2 regions of the Acerihabitans sp. genome follow, and region 1 is predicted to be linked to the other one. Evidence: predicted binding sites of a transcription regulator. Region 1 holds the regulator's gene; the other holds the start of a gene.
The links. Region 1 encodes ArgR, which controls arginine synthesis, uptake and breakdown. Its sites were predicted from a motif close to ANTGAATAAAAATACANT; they were not measured.

Region 2: argF (ornithine carbamoyltransferase) is a predicted target of ArgR. The motif match lies at 3,745-3,762, and genes of this name have one in related genera.

The regions. Positions count from the first base shown of each region.
Region 1 covers NZ_DASWOM010000041.1:17,962-23,071, forward strand. Annotated here, with positions in the region: gene mpl (UDP-N-acetylmuramate:L-alanyl-gamma-D-glutamyl-meso-diaminopimelate ligase) at 1-387, shown strand, start outside; gene yhcN (peroxide/acid stress response protein YhcN) at 649-912, opposite strand; gene argR (transcriptional regulator ArgR) at 1,366-1,836, opposite strand; gene mdh (malate dehydrogenase) at 2,290-3,228, shown strand; gene VGC33_RS06790 (DNA-binding protein) at 3,745-4,128, shown strand; gene VGC33_RS06795 (helix-turn-helix domain-containing protein) at 4,177-4,440, opposite strand; gene VGC33_RS06800 (YfeC-like transcriptional regulator) at 4,595-5,029, shown strand; gene ispB (octaprenyl diphosphate synthase) at 5,084-5,110, opposite strand, start outside.
Region 2 covers NZ_DASWOM010000084.1:2,692-7,801, forward strand. Annotated here, with positions in the region: gene VGC33_RS13775 (valine--tRNA ligase) at 1-2,418, shown strand, start outside; gene VGC33_RS13780 (GNAT family N-acetyltransferase) at 2,569-3,075, shown strand; gene rraB (ribonuclease E inhibitor RraB) at 3,161-3,619, opposite strand; gene argF (ornithine carbamoyltransferase) at 3,795-4,802, shown strand; gene VGC33_RS13795 (NanQ anomerase/TabA/YiaL family protein) at 4,858-5,110, opposite strand, start outside.

The DNA.
Region 1 (5,110 bases):
TTTGCCCACCATCCCACGGCGATCCTGGCGACGCTTGCCGCGCTGCGCAGTAAAGTGGGCGGCACCGCGCGCATCCTGGCGGTACTGGAGCCGCGCTCCAATACCATGAAGATGGGATTGAATAAAAATGAGCTGGCGCCATCCCTGGGCCGGGCCGACGAGGTTTTTTTATTCCAGCCCCAGCATATTCCCTGGCAGGTGAGCGAAGTGGCCGAAGCGTGCGTGCAGCCGGCCCATTGGAGCGCTGATGTCGATACCCTGGTGGAAATGATTGTCAAAACCTCCCAACCCGGCGATTACATCCTGGTGATGAGCAACGGCGGATTCGGCGGCATTCATGAAAAACTGCTGGCGCAATTGAATCTCAAAGCCGGCATGGTGGCCTAGCAGCCGCGCAAGGCAAAAAAAAACCCCCGCAAGCGGGGGAAGGATCGTCGGATAGGACGACGAGAGGGAATCGGCAATTCGCGTCTTGGGTTATTACTGGACACAGGAATAACAGAGGGCGACGACGTTTTTGCCAGTGTGACTTTTGGCGTGAACTCTCTCTCTACTGCTTTATTAACGTCTGCAAATCATTGGCCCGGCCGCCTTCACCGCGCCGGCCTTTGGCCGGGCGAACATGTCGCGGCGCCGCCGTGTCGGCGCTTATTTATACAGCTCGGCCGTGGCGTGCCAGGTATCATTATCACGGGCTTCCGTGATGTGATAGGAGGTTGCGCCTTTGGCTTCGGCGGCCTGGTTCAGGGCCTGGTGAATATCGGAAGGCGCGCCCGCCTTGCCGGTTACGCTTACCGTGCCGAACGGCTGCAAGCCGCTGGCCTGTTCCTGCGAGATCGAATTCGCGGCGAAAGCGCCAAAGGACAAGGCTGACATTACGGTCATCAGTGAGACTGCGGTTTTAATTTTCATGTTATTACCTCTACATATTCTTGTGCGTAACGGTTTCATGCTGTTGTTTTTCGCCGGCGGTGCGCCGTCAACAGCCTGTGAAACGTGATGTGCATCACGAAGTAAAGTATACACTAGTAACGTGAGGTATTAATAGTTTGCTCATAATTTATTATGAAACTTTATTTGCGTTCTTTGCCATAATATAAGTAAAAGCTATTAAAATAGGTTAAAAAATATACAATTAATGTTAAATAATTGTAATTTCAAAGAGATGAAAGGTTTTAGCCAAACGTGCTGTCCGACGGGGCGCTTTTGGTGAAATCAGCCGCGGGGCATGTAAAACAAGGATTTCACACCGGCTTAACGCCACGGCGACGGCGTCCGTGGCGGTCGGAAAGGGGCCGGGCGATACAACGGCGATGAAAACCGCGGGCGATCGGCGGTTTCAGTTATAAGGCGCCAATCCCCAGCCTATAGCTCCTGATCGAACAGGATGAGTATGGCTTCGTAGAGTTGTTTAACGCTAAAGCCCTTGGCGGGTGTGGTAAAAATGGTATCGTCCCCGGCAATGGTGCCCAGAATGCCCTCGGACTTACCCAGGGAATCCAGCAGGCGGGCAATAAGCTGCGCGGCGCCGGGGCTGGTATGGATAACGATGACCGCGTCGTTATGATCGACATCCAGCACCAGGTTTTTCAGCGGGCTGCTGGTGGTGGGCACGCCCAGCTCCGCCGGCAGGCAATACACCATTTCCATTTTAGCGTTGCGGGTTCTCACCGCGCCAAATTTGGTTAGCATCCTTGATACCTTGGACTGATTTATATTTTCAAACCCCTGTTCTTGCAGCGCAAAAACAATCTCACCTTGGGAGCTGAATTTTTCTTCCTTAAGCAAGGCCTTAAAAGCTTTAACCAGTTCTTCTTGTTTTAGGTGGTTGCGCATATTTTCCCAAACCAGTAGCCGATATTGTAGTTTGAATTATGCATAAATTTGCATTTTTATGCAATAAAAATGCGATGTCGCCGCCTTATCAGCCAAATTGAGTCGGCAAAACGGTCAGCGTAGCAATATTTATTCAAATCAACCATGACCTGGCTCGCATATTTACTGGCATTAAAAAGTAAAGGGAATGTTATTAAAATGATGTTGTTTTGACCATTGCTGTCGGTGTAATGTGATCGATAACCACGGGTATTGAACGGCAGCGGCAGGCATTATCCGGTGAAGTCGTCCGGTATGGGAATAAGGCTGGAACTTATGGATAAGAAAGGGAAGTTAACGTGTCATTTCTCAAATTTGCGATCGCTGATTTGTTTTTACTCGTTTATGTCTCTATGATCATAACCAGATGATTTGACGGCATTTAATTTTTCCTATAATAATAAGGAGATTAGAATGAAAGTCGCAGTTCTCGGTGCAGCGGGTGGCATAGGACAGGCACTAGCCCTGTTGCTCAAAACCCAACTCCCCTCAGGTTCAGAACTCTCTCTCTATGATATCGCCCCCGTGACGCCCGGCGTGGCGGTCGACCTCAGCCATATTCCCACCGCGGTGAAGATCAAGGGCTTTAGCGGCGAAGACGCCACTCCCGCCCTGGCGGGCGCGGATATCGTGCTGATTTCCGCCGGCGTGGCGCGCAAGCCCGGCATGGACCGCGCCGATCTGTTCAACGTCAACGCGAGCATCGTACGCAACCTGATCAATCAGGTGGCGAAGGCTTGTCCCAGCGCGTTAATCGGCATCATTACCAATCCGGTCAACACCACGGTGGCGATCGCCGCTGAAGCGCTGGAGAAGGCCGGGGTGTATGACAAACGCAAACTGTTCGGTATCACCACGCTTGATATCATCCGTTCCAATACCTTTGTCGCCGAGCTGAAAGGCCTGCGGCCCGAGGACGTGGAAGTGCGTGTGATAGGCGGCCATTCCGGCGTCACTATCCTGCCGTTATTGTCCCAGGTTAAGGGCGTGAGCTTTAGCGAACAGGAAATTGCCGACCTCACCCGCCGCATCCAGAATGCCGGCACCGAAGTGGTGGAGGCGAAAGCCGGCGGGGGTTCAGCCACCTTATCCATGGGCCAGGCGGCGGCGCGGTTCGGCCTGTCGCTGGTGCGCGCCATGCAGGGTGAAGCCGGCGTGGTGGAATGCGCTTACGTTGAAGGCGATGGCGAATTTACCCGCTTCTTTGCCCAACCGCTGCTGTTGGGTAAGCAGGGCCTGGAGGAACGTCAATCCATCGGCACCTTGAGCGCCTTTGAACAACAGGCGCTGGAACAAATGAAGGATGTGCTGAAAAAAGATATCGAACTCGGGGAAAAATTCATCAATCAATAATGCGCAGGTAGCGGCCCCGTGCCCTGGAACCGGGGCCGGGCTGCCGTTACCCTTGGTTTCACCGCGCGCCGTCCCAGCGGCGTGCAAGCTGCTTTTGCCTGTGTATCCCCGCTGGTATTCCCTTCGGCTGCTTGCTCCCCATTCTGATGCCCTTTTAGCCCAGGCTTGGGCGGATATTTCCATCTGTTGCCGATTAGTCCCATCCGCTATTTCTGCAACCGCCAGCGGTTTTATTCTCGTCGTTCTTATAGTTCCTATATCAATCATTCTATTGATAAATATTGTTTATTTACAGTTTATGGGATAAAAACCAAGCGCGCTCTCATTTTTACATCCGTTGTGGCGTTTACTGCTTTTTTTGTGTTGTAATTGACGTAACGACACGCTGTAATCAGTTTAGTGCGCAAGCGGAGTTATAACGGAACCGCACCTGGATAAGACCGCTGGGTAATAAGGGTTTTACGGGTCTTACGCCATGGAGATTACGCAAGCTATTACCAGACAAGGAGGGAAACGATGTTACCAAAAAAGGAATGGATAGCCACCCATGAACTGATAGGCGTCGGCGGACTGCCTAAAACGCGCCAGGGGCTGAACCGGCGCGCGCGCGAAGAGGGCTGGCATAAAAGGCGCCGCGAAGGCGCCAGGGGAAAGGCCCTGGAATATGCTTGGCAAAGCTTGCCCGAGACGGTTAAAAAAACGCTGTCGCTTCGTTCCAATATGGCTGAATACCGGGCTGCGCCGCAGGAGCCGTCTTCCACCTGGCTGGAAATACACCGGCAGCTCTCAAGCGAGGAACGCGACTTTGTCGTGTCGTTTATATTAAGGGAAGGCGTTTTAAACCTGCTAAAACGCCTGGATTATCCCGATGAGTCCCTGGCGGAACTCAATCGGGAGTAGGAGGGAAAGGCCGGCGCGCCCGAGGGCCGTGCCGGCCGGGTTGACCTGTCAGCGCGAGCGGATCAGGCTTTTCCTGTCGACGAGTTGATACGTTTTCGCATCAATGTAACGGCTGGGCCATATCTCCAGCGGGTGAATGCCCAAGGCATCCCCTATCAGCCATTCGCCTTTCGGCCAAGGGCGGGTCATGGCGTTCGCCAGCGTCGACGAAGACAAACCCGCGCCCCGAGAGACGGCCGCTAGCGTGGTGCCGCGTTTACGCAACGCTGCGATGATATCGGCGGGGTGCCAGTCTTTTATCCTTTCGTTCATATCTTGATCCCTTGCGGCCTCACTGGGGGTAATTGATGTACTAGTTAACATATGCAAGCTACCCGTGGTTGATTTCACTTTGTAACCGGAAAATTTATAGCACATTTTTTCCTAAAGCTTTTCTACCATTTTCTCAATGATGTCAAGATTTGCTATGGACGTCCCTTTTTGGAATGCAAAAGATATGAAAACAGCTTGGTACAAGACCTGTGAACTCATTGGTGTAGCTAAGCTTCCGGGCACCCGACAGGGCATTACCGCACGCGCCCGTCGGGAAAACTGGACCAGTCGCCGGGTAATCGGCGTGCAGGGTAAAGGCCTGGAATTTGCTCTTGAGAGTTTACCACTCGATGTCCAACAGGAGTTAACCAGAAGACAAATTCAGGAAAATTTTATTGCCGAATACGGTGGCGAATATCGTCTTAATTCCGCGCGCAAGGCGGCGGAACCGGAAAAAGACCCGTTGGCGGCATGGATGGCCATCTATCAGCAGTTTCAGCCCGAGGAGCGGGATGAAGTCATCAGCCTGTTGCTGCGCGAGGGGATAACGGGATTTATGGCGCGCCTGGGCATAAATCCCGGGCGCTGATGACGAGGGGCGATGGGTTGGACGCCGGCTGTGCCGCCTTCGGCCGCCGGTTTCCTAAAAATGCCGCTGCACCGCCAGATG
Region 2 (5,110 bases), on a different contig from region 1:
GCCGGCTTGTCTGACGCGGTGAAGGAAGTTTTCGTCCAGCTGTTTAAGCAGGATTTGATTTACCGCGGCAAACGCCTGGTGAACTGGGACCCGAAATTACGCACCGCCATTTCGGATCTGGAAGTGGAAAACCGCGAGTCCCAGGGGTCCATGTGGCACCTGCGTTATCCGCTGGCCGACGGCGCCAAAACCGCCGACGGCAGGGATTACCTGGTCGTCGCCACCACCCGGCCGGAAACCGTGCTGGGGGATACCGGCGTGGCTGTCAACCCGGAAGACCCGCGCTATAAAGACCTGATCGGCAAAAGCGTGATCCTGCCGCTGGCCGGCCGCCGCATTCCCATCGTCGGCGACGAACATGCGGACATGACCAAGGGCACCGGCTGCGTGAAAATCACTCCGGCCCATGATTTTAACGATTATGAGGTCGGCAAGCGCCACGCCCTGCCCATGATCAATATCCTGACCCTGGACGGCGATATCCGCGAGCAGGCGGAAGTGTTCGACACCCAGGGCGAGGCCAGCGACGCCTGGAGCGGCGATATCCCGGCCGAATTCCGCGGCCTGGAGCGTTTCGCCGCCCGCAAGGCGGTGGTCGCGGCGTTTGACGGCCTGGGCCTGCTGGAAGAGATCAAACCCCATGCCCTCACCGTGCCCTACGGCGATCGCGGCGGCGTGGTGATTGAGCCTATGCTTACCGATCAATGGTATGTGCGCACCGGGCCGCTGGCCAAGGTGGCCATTGCCGCGGTGGAAGACGGCGAGATCCAGTTCGTGCCCAGGCAGTATGAAAATATGTACTTCAGCTGGATGCGCGATATCCAGGACTGGTGCATCTCCCGCCAGCTGTGGTGGGGCCATCGCATTCCGGCCTGGTACGACGCCGCCGGCAAGGTCTATGTGGGCCATGACGAGGCCGAAGTGCGCCGGGAAAACCATCTTGACGCGTCGGTGACGCTGCGCCAGGACGAAGACGTGCTGGACACCTGGTTCTCGTCCGGCCTGTGGACCTTCTCTACCCTGGGCTGGCCGGAACCGACCGAAGCGCTGAAAACCTTTCACCCCACCAGCGTGCTGGTGAGCGGTTTTGATATTATTTTCTTCTGGATTGCGCGCATGATCATGTTGACCATGCACTTTGTCAAAGATGAAAACAACCGTCCCCAGGTGCCGTTCAAGACCGTTTATATGACCGGTTTGATCCGCGATGACGAAGGCCAGAAGATGTCGAAATCCAAAGGCAACGTCATCGATCCGCTGGATATGGTGGACGGTATTTCCCTGGCGGAGCTGGTGGATAAGCGTACCGGCAATATGATGCAGCCGCAGCTGGCGGATAAAATCCGCAAACGCACCGAGAAACAGTTCCCGCAGGGCATCGAGCCGCACGGCACCGACGCGCTGCGCTTTACCCTGGCGGCCCTGGCCTCCACCGGCCGCGATATCAATTGGGATATGAAGCGGCTGGAAGGTTATCGCAACTTCTGTAATAAGCTGTGGAACGCCAGCCGGTTCGTGCTGATGAATACCGAGGATCAGGACTGCGGGCAGCAGGGCGGCGAGATGACCCTGTCGCTGGCCGATCGCTGGATACTGGCGGAGTTCAACCGCACGGTGAAAACCTATCGCGACGCGCTGGACGGCTACCGTTTCGATATGGCCGCCAATATCCTGTATGACTTTACCTGGAACCAGTTCTGCGACTGGTACCTGGAACTGACCAAACCGGTAATGGCCGGCGGCGGCGAAACCGAGCTGCGCGGTACCCGCCATACGCTGGTGGAAGTGCTGGAAGGCCTGCTGCGCCTGGCCCATCCCATCGTGCCGTTTATTACCGAAACCATCTGGCAGCGGGTGAAAGTGCTTAAAGGCATCGACGCCGATACGCTGATGCTGCAACCCTTCCCGGTGTTCGACGCCACCCTGGACGATACCGCGGCGCTGGCCGACGTGGAGTGGATCAAGCAGTTGATTATCGCCGTGCGCACCATTCGCAGCGAAATGAATATTTCCCCCGGCAAGCCGCTGGACGTGCTGGTACGCGGCGCCACGCCGCTGACCCGCCGGCGCATCGACGCCAACCGCAGCTTTATCCAGACGCTGGCCCGGCTGCAAAGCCTGGATATCCTGGCCGACGGCGATAAAGGCCCGGTGTCCATCGTCAAGCTGGTGGATGAAGGCGAACTGCTGATCCCGATGGCGGGCATTATCGATAAAGCGCTGGAGCTGGACCGCCTGGCCAACGAAGTGCTGAAATTGGAAACGGAAATCGGCCGCATCGAAAGCAAGCTGTCCAACGAAGGGTTCGTCGCCCGCGCGCCGGAAGCGGTAGTGGCGAAAGAGCGGGAAAAAATGGCGGGTTATGTGGACGCCAAAGCCAAGCTGCTTGAACAGCAGGCGACCATCGCCAATCTGTAAATAGCCCCTTCCTCCTCCCGCCAAGGCGGTTGTCATAAATCAGCCGGAGGTTTATCCTCCGGTTAATTTAATTGCATCATCGGCATCGGCGATGCTATTAATCATAACGATTAACCCGATTTTTTTGTTTCACTTTCTTGGGTAATGACGATGTCCTTTGCTACTTCAGTCAATATTCTGGTGCGTCCCATCACGCCGGAAGATAACCATGCCATCGCCGACGTGATTCGCCAGGTATCGGCCGAGTTCGGCCTGACGGCGGATAAAGGCTATACCGTATCCGACCCTAACCTGGATAAGTTATATCAGCTCTACAGCCAGCCGCGCAGCGCGTACTGGGTAATCGAGTTCGAAGGACGGATTGCCGGCGGCGGCGGGATTGCGCCTTTGGCCGGGGCCGGGGCGGATATTTGTGAATTGCAAAAGATGTATTTTATGAGCGCCCTGCGCGGCCGCGGCCTGGCCCATGAGCTGGCATTGCGGGCGCTGGCGTTTGCGCGGACCCAGGGATTTACCCACTGCTATCTGGAAACCACCGCCACCCTGACCCGGGCGATAAGCCTCTATGAGCGGCTGGGATTTGTGCATATCGACGGTCCGATGGGCACTACGGGGCATGTGGACTGCGAAGTGAGGATGTTGAAAGCGCTGGGTTAAACATGCTGGACTGAGCGACGCGCCGAACGCGGCCATAACCGTGTCCGGCGGTTGGGGACATTAATGCGCCCCCTGATGACGATGATTAGTGGCGGGTGCCGTTATCGTCCTGGTCGATAATGCCGCGCACCGGCGGGGTGCCGTCAACGCCTTCTTCGGCGTCATCGCCGTCTTCACCTTCGTCTTCGTCCTCGCCGTCTTCGAAGTAGGTGCCCCAGCCGTCATAGTTGACGCCCAGGCGCTCCGCCAGCGTAAACAGCTGCTCGACCTGCGCGTCGATCAGATCCGCATTAAGCGCGATTTCACTGACTGCGTCGCAACACATCAGCACGGAACCGTCTTCCACTTCCAGTTCTTCGGCATCGGTGACTTCATAACCCAGTTTAAAGGCTTCAACAGCGGCTTTTTCCAAAATATCGAAATTCTCGGCGGAAAAATGGTGCTCGATGGTATAAAGCGCTTCGGGATCGCTGCCATCTTCCAGCAGTTCTTCGATAATCAAACGTGTTTCATCACGCTGCTCTTCCAGAAATTGATGTGCCATGCCCCTATCCTCAATGCGTCGGTCGGCCTGTTAGGTTTCTATTTTCCCACAGCGGCGGTTAAGGCTCCAGCTTAAACATGAAAGAATTGATATCAATGCTTGAAATTGAATATTCATACATATAAAGTGAATTTAAATTCATATTAATTAAAATTATGTCCGGAGAACCGTGCTTATGAGTCAGTTCTATCAACGCCATTTTCTGAAGTTAATGGACTTTACCCCCGCTGAAATTCTCGATTTGCTGGCGCTGGCCGCCGCGCTGAAGCGCGAAAAACGCGCGGGGCAGGAAAAACCGCGCCTGGCCGGGAAAAATATCGCGCTCATCTTCGAAAAAGACTCGACCCGCACCCGCTGCTCTTTCGAAGTTGCCGCATTCGATCAAGGCGCGCGCGTCACCTATCTCGGCCCGAACGGCAGCCAAATCGGCCACAAGGAATCAATCAAGGATACCGCCCGGGTGCTGGGCCGCCTGTATGACGGCATCCAATACCGCGGTTACGGTCAGGAGATCGTCGAGACACTGGCGCAGTACGCCGGCGTGCCGGTATGGAACGGTCTGACCACCGAATTCCATCCGACCCAGTTACTGGCCGATCTGCTGACCATGCAAGAACACTTGCCGGAAAAAAGCTTTGGCCAGATGAAATTCGCCTACGTCGGCGACGCCCGCAACAATATGGGTAATAGCATGCTGGAGGCGGCGGCGCTGACCGGGCTGGACGTGCGGCTGGTGGCCCCGCGCGCCTGCTGGCCGGAACCGGAGCTGGTGGCGCGGTGCGGCGAGGCGGCGCGGCTTAACGGCGGCAAAATCACCCTGACCGAGGATGTCGCCGCCGGCGTGGCGGGCGTGGATTTTATTTATACCGATGTCTGGGTATCCATGGGCGAACCTAAAGCCATCTGGCAGGAGCGCATCGCCCTGTTGCGCGCTTATCAGGTCAATATGGCCATGATCCGCCAGACCGGCAATCCCCGGGTTAAATTCCTGCACTGCCTGCCCGCGTTCCATGATGACCAAACCACGGTGGGCAAGGAAATGGCCGAACAGTACGGCTTGGCGGGGGGCATGGAAGTGACCGATGAGGTGTTTGAATCGGAATGCAGCGTGGTATTCGATCAGGCGGAAAACCGGCTGCATACCATAAAAGCGGTGATGGTGGCGACGCTGGCGCAAGCGTGATCCGTCAGCGGATTATTTAACGGGCGCCCGGCGCCCGTCATCGTCCGGCGCTGACTTAACGGACCAGCGCGGTATCGATTTTTACTACCGCTTTGCGCACGTGGGCCGGTTCGCCCACCGCGCACAGCGGCTTGTGGACTTCGCCGGGGTAATACACCACGAAGTCGCCGCTGTGCATCACAAACTGTTTTTCCTGCTCGCCCGCGGCCAGGAAGGCGATATCTTTGTCCGCCAGCCAGTCGGTATCGGGCTTGCCCGCCGGCAGGTTGCTGAAGGTCATGCCTTCCACGCCGTCGAGGATAATCTGG